2 regions of the Synechocystis sp. PCC 7509 genome follow, and region 1 is predicted to be linked to the other one. Evidence: riboswitches for the same ligand, from Rfam matches in the RefSeq annotation. Region 1 holds a riboswitch; the other holds the start of a gene.
What was found. Region 1 has a riboswitch for cobalamin ahead of SYN7509_RS28235 (CbtB-domain containing protein). Riboswitches for the same ligand answer to the same signal wherever they lie in the genome.
Positions count from the first base shown of each region.

Region 2: it holds a riboswitch for cobalamin, as region 1 does, so the genes downstream of both, SYN7509_RS0220355 (sirohydrochlorin chelatase) here and SYN7509_RS28235 (CbtB-domain containing protein) in region 1, are expected to answer to the same signal.

Region 1 is NZ_ALVU02000001.1:820,343-823,473, reverse strand. It holds gene SYN7509_RS0204255 (ABC transporter ATP-binding protein) at 1-1,165, shown strand, start outside; gene SYN7509_RS0204250 (hypothetical protein) at 1,311-1,700, opposite strand; cobalamin riboswitch at 1,769-1,911, shown strand; gene SYN7509_RS28235 (CbtB-domain containing protein) at 1,935-2,129, shown strand; gene SYN7509_RS0204245 (hypothetical protein) at 2,134-3,131, shown strand, end outside.
Region 2 is NZ_ALVU02000001.1:4,082,411-4,085,541, reverse strand. It holds gene SYN7509_RS0220370 (hypothetical protein) at 1-120, shown strand, start outside; gene SYN7509_RS30250 (WGxxGxxG-CTERM domain-containing protein) at 145-840, opposite strand; cobalamin riboswitch at 1,341-1,506, shown strand; gene SYN7509_RS0220355 (sirohydrochlorin chelatase) at 1,549-2,529, shown strand; gene SYN7509_RS0220350 (hypothetical protein) at 2,625-3,131, opposite strand, start outside.

The DNA.
Region 1 (3,131 bases):
TGTCAGCGAGTTGATTCAAGAAGATATGAGCGGGATGGCTTTAATTAAAATCTACGCTCAAGAAGAAAATGAGCGTCGGGCTTTTAGTCAAAATAACCAAAGGCTTTTAGCTGCTAACTTAAAACTAGCCAAAACCCGCAATACTTTGTTTCCGCTTGTGGGCGGACTTGCGTATGTAAGTTTGCTAATCTTGTTGTGGCTAGGATCTAGTCAAATTATTTCTGGACAAATTACGATTGGTGATTTTCTCGAACTCTTAATTTATGTAGAGCGTTTGGTATTTCCTACAGCCCTTTTAGGCTTTACAATTACGGCTTACCAACGAGGGGAAGTTAGTATCGATCGCATTGAATCTATTTTAACTGTCACGCCCAAAATTCAAAACTGCGAACAAGTTATCCATTTACCCAAAGAGCAAGTAAAAGGCGAACTCAAAGCAGTTAATCTTAGCTTTACTTATCCTGGCGCTAAAACTCCAGCTTTAGATAATGTCAATTTAACGATTTCTCCGGGCGAAACTGTAGCTATTGTTGGTGCTATTGGTTCGGGCAAATCAACTCTAGCTAATGCAATACCGCGTTTATTAGATATTGAACCGGGACAATTATTTTTAGATGGGGTAGATATTACCCAACTTGACTTAGATTCCTTGCGTAGTGCGATCGCTTATGTTCCTCAAGATAGCTTTCTTTTTAGCACCACAATTAAAAATAACATCCGCTACGGCGATCCGGTAAGCGACCAAGCAGAAGTTGAATATAGTGCCAAAGTTGCCCAAATAGACGGAGAAATTCGCACTTTTCCCCAAGAATACAAAACTATCGTGGGAGAACGCGGAATTACTCTCTCTGGCGGACAAAGGCAGCGTACCGCTTTAGCTAGAGCAATGCTCGTAGATGCGCCCGTACTAATACTAGATGATGCCCTCTCTAGTGTGGATAATCAAACTGCTACAGATATCTTAAACAATCTTTCCCAAGGAACTAAACGCAAAACTGTGGTATTTATTTCTCATCAACTATCCGCCACCGCTACCGCCGATAGAATCTTAGTGATGGATAAAGGGCAAATTGTCCAAGCTGGTAATCATGGGGAATTGGTACAAAAACCAGGTTTATATCAAACTCTTTGGAATCAGCACCAATTAGAAGAAATATTGAAGTAGGGGCGCAAAGCATTGCGCCTTCTTGGGGATGGGTTTTAGGGAATATTCGGAGATTTCCCCTAACCCCCCTTAAAAAGGGCAGGAAAATATTAGAGTCTATCTTTTTATGGGAGTTGAGAAGGGATGGATAAGAAAGACAATTTAGTTAACGCAGCCATCCCCAAGTTGGTTTAGAAGTAGATTTGTTTAAACTTTTTACGAGCGGTTCTGGTTCGTCTTCTATCAGCATATCTTCTAGTAACTCTGTTACTTCTTCGCCGCTAGAAGAATTGTTTATCTGCTGCGATAAAACATTTAGTTCGCTATCAATAATCTGTTGGGCTTGTGCGTCGTTTTTTGTCGTTGCTAGTTGCGAATGTAATTCTAATAATCCACTGCGTAATAATGTTGTGTCTGAAGACTTGGGCAATTGTTTAACCATTTGTGTAATGGCTACTTGAGTTTCTTGGGCTACGGAAACCCCATTAACTGGCGCTGCATTTTCTGCGGGAGTGAACAGCATTAAAGCGGAAAATAGTAAACAAGTTGTACACATATTGTTACTTATCCTCAAGACTAATTAGCATTACATTCTACCTTTAGTTTTAGAGATCGCGCTTAGTGATAAGATAATTATTCGATCGCTTTTGGTGAAAATCACTAGAGGTGAAGGGAAAGTTCGGTGCAATTCCGACGCTGTTCCGCAACTGTGATGAGACTATCTAAAGTCTTTAAGTCAGAATGCCTGCGATCGCAAATAACTTACATTAATGTGCGAGGAACACTGGTTGTGAGAGCTACAAATAGTCTTAGTTTCGTTCAAAATCGGGCAATTGATTGGACTTTATCGTTACCCGTACAATTAACCCTTTATACTTCCCTATGCGCTTTAAGTGTGTGGACGGTATATTTTTCTACCTATCCCCCCGCCCACGATTCGATGCACTCCTTGCGCCACCACACCTTGACAATTAGCTGTCATTAAAGAAATGTCAAAATTTCAGCGCTCGGCGCTCATCATCACCGTTACAGGCTTGATGAGCCTGTTTTTGGTGGCAATTGTTAGCTTATCTCAAACACCAATCCCTAGGATTGAGCTAACTACAAGTCCACAAGTTGGAGAGTTTTACCCCTTTGAAGCCGAAGCTACAACGCCCCAAACGCCGACATTATTAACCTTAACTGCGCGAAATCCCGCCGGGGAATTGTTGGCAAATAGTTTATTTAAGATTGAAATATTTACACCGCCAAGCAATCCGTTTTTAGCTACCGATTTTCCCGTTGTGGAAGGTACTAAATTACTAGAATTAAATGCGATCGCCCCACAAGGTAAAGTACAATTTCAGCAAATGTTACCAATTCGGGGCAAATACAAGTTATTGGTAAATGTTACGCCGATTGCCAATCAATTTAGCCCCATTGAGCAAACTTTAACTTTAGATGTGCCAGAAAATCCGGTTAAGTATCGCAATTACGCGATTTTACTTGTAGTTTTGTTAGCGGTGGGAATTGGTGGCGGTTGGGTGATGGGCAAACAAGCTTTACCGCAAAGGGGAGAAATTGCCCCGGCGAAAGTGCGATTATTGTTAAGTGGGGCGGTGTTAGTAGCGATCGCTTGTTTAGTTGTCGTGAATGTCAGCGCCGAAGTATCCAAATCTCACCACCATTCCCACCCAGCGCCCTTAGAAACCGACGCTATTAATGATTCTGAGCTAAAAATCCAAATAAGCGGCGACAAGTACGCCACCGTAGGGAAATTAGCTAATTTACAAGTTAGCGCGATCGATCCAAAAACCAATCAGCCTGTAACAGATGTAACTTTTAAGCTCAAAACTACTCAACTAGAAAATAACTGGATAGCTTTTGTTTATCAAGGTATTCCCGATAGTACAGGCAAGTTAAAATGGCAACAACAATTTTTTGATGGCGCACCGCATCAGCTAGAAGTAGAAGTTATCCCCAATGCCAACAGTCAGTTTAAACCCGT
Region 2 (3,131 bases), 3.3 Mb from region 1:
CACAGAAACTTTCTTCGCCAGTTAGTTTTGATCTGGCAAAAACTGATAATAGCAATTGCTCGAAAACTAGGTGGGCGTAATCGCTCAAAACAGCTAATAAAGTTATTAGCTGTTAAATAGAAGCGTTATTAAAAAAGCAATTTTTTAGTGTTTAGATCCAGTTGTCTGATAAGGATCGCTATAAACAGTAGTTGTTTGATGTTTAGCAAGCCTACCAGCTAAACCAATTAAACCTAACAATCCCAACCACCCCCAGTCAAAACTGCGATCGCTACTTGCTGTCGGGCTAGTTTGTTGATAAGTAGTGGCTGCTCCAGTATTTGTGTCTGTACCCGTTGTAGTGCTTGGTACGCTTTCAGTCGTACTACCTCCAGGAGTCGTCGTTGTAGTTGTTGTATCTGTCGTAGTACTACTTGTTCCAGGTATCGTCGTTGTCCCTGTTGTAGGACTTCCGGTTGTGCTACCTGTACTGGGGGTTGTGGTAGTGGTTCCGGTCGTGCTGGGGCTTGTGGTTTCGGTGGTTTCAGTGATTCCGGTACTACCTGTACTGGGGGTTGTAGTAGTTCCGGTCGTGCCTGTACTGGGGGTTGTAGTGGCGGTTCCGGTCGTGCTGGGGCTTGTGGTTTCGGTGGTTTCAGTGATTCCGGTCGTGCTACCTGTACTGGGAGTGGTTTCAGTGATTCCGGTCGTGCTACCTGTACTGGGGGTGGTGGTAGTAGTTCCGGTCGTGCTACCTGTACTGGGGCTATCTTGAGCAGAAACAGGCATTACTAGCAAAGTAGCAAAACCAAAAATAACAGCACTTGCCCAGACATTTTTAGATAGACTAGAAGACTTCATAAATTGTAGATTCCTTTTGTTCAACTTTTGTAGATTTTTGCAGGTAAAAATATTACTTTTACCTGCATTTAATCCGCCGCTTCATTTGCTCAATTAATATGTAGAGGAAATAATCTAATTTTTTCTTTACTCCTAAGCAAGTTCAGTTTAAAAACTTGTTTTGTGATTTAAAAGTTTTACCAATCAAGTCCCTGAGCCGAGACATTTATTACTTCTATGCTAATGATCGCTGCTTTCTTTAAAGCAATATTCCCCCCAAGGGCTGGTTTATAAAAAATTATCGCAGTTATAAGTAAAACAAATATTTAGGCGCAATTATGCTCAAAAGTCGCTGAATTGTTGTTGAATTTACAAATTTAGTTATTAAACAACTGTCAGCATATTTAGATAACTAAAAATTGTCGCTGATGTGCGATCGCCACAGAAAATAAATTAAAGTTGTTGAACCTCTAATCGCTGCAATTAATCGGTCATAAAGCTTTTTACCCCCTCCCCCGGATTTTGAATTAAGCTAAATCGGTTAAGATAACTAAGCAATAAAACGCTACCAGTGACAACTAGGGAAACTCCGGTGCAAGTCCGGGGCTGTGCCGCAACTGTAAACGAGTCTGTAATTGTCTTAAATTCAGTTACCGTTAGCCAGGATGCCGAAATTGTCACTAGCTCAATTTATTTCCTGCGTCGCACAGGAAAGGATAATTATTTTCAATGACTGCTATAAACACAACAAACTTAGAACATTCTCCGCCACCTCTAGAATTACCACCGTTACCGCTCCATCGTCCCTTACTGACAATTGGTCATGGCACTAAAGACGACTGCGGACGGCAAAGCTTTTTAGATTTTACGGCGGCTTATCAAGCCTTAGATATTTCTAGACCGGTACTGCCTTGTTTTTTGGAACTAACAGAACCAACAATTCAACAAGGGGTAGATTTTTGTGTAGAAAGAGGTTATACCGAACTATCTGTATTGCCTATTTTGTTATTTGCAGCTAGGCATAACAAATTTGATGTTACTAACGAATTAGATAGAGCGAGAATTCGGCATCCCCAAGTAAAGTTTCATTATGGGCGGCATTTTGGCATCAATCCGGGGATTGTGGAGTTATGGAAATCGCGGCTGGCGGAACTTGATGCTATGGATAAAAGCGATCGCGCGGATACAGTATTATTATTTGTTGGACGTGGTGCTAGTGACCCCGATGCCAACGGCGACTTGTACAAACTAGCCCGGATTCTTTGGGAAGGTAGCGGTTATTCCACCGTCGAAATCTGTTTTATCGGCATTACCCACCCTCGCCTAGAAGAAGGATTTCGCCGCGCTCGACTTTACAACCCCAAAAGAATTATTGTTTTGCCCTACTTTTTATTTACAGGGGTATTAGTCAAAAAGATTTTTGATCTTACTTTTGCCCAACAGGAGCAACACCCAGAAATAAAAATTGATTGTTTGCCAGAAATGGGCTTGCATCCGCAGTTATTTTCTGTGTTGCGAGAGCGAGAAATTGAAACTCAATTAGGTCAAGTGCAGATGAACTGTGAAATGTGCAAATTTCGTCTAGCGGCGGGAGTAAACAACTCTGACGGTCATGGACACCATCATCACCATCATGACCACAGCCACCCAGTCCCCGATCCTTATGCAGATATAGCTCAATATCATCAAAGAATCTGGCAAACACCGTAATTAAAAAAGGGAATATAGCGTTCTCTAAATCAATGGTGAACATAGTAGGGGCGCAATGCATTGCGCCCCTACGGTTTTATTCCCTTTTTGATTATTTAACGCCGACTTCTAGAACGACTGCGAGAACCGCTAGAACGACTCCCACTCCCAAAACTACCCGACGAAGGTCGCCTAACACGGCTGGAATTAGAATTACCAGAAGGACGTAAAGTGCTAGAGCCAAAACCAGAACCACTAGAACGGCTACCTGTATTTGAACTTGGCGAACGGCGTACCGTTGAAGATGACGGTCTTCTAATCCCGCCAGTAGTACGAAAATTAGTTCGATTTCTGACTTCCAAAGGTGGCGCATTGTAACGAGTCCGATAACTGGTGACAGCGCGATCGTAGGAATTACCATAACCGCCAAAACCTCTTAATCCGCCACCACCAGGCTGATAGACAGGTGGAAAGTAGTATTGGGGTCTAAATAGCAAGCTACCGATCGCCTGACCTGCCAAAGCGCCAGCAAAGGGACTCCAAAAGCTATTCTCGCGGCGCACGACAACGGTTTCTTGTTGTCCGGTTTGGGGGTTGACTTGATTTTCAGTTACAGCGTGGTT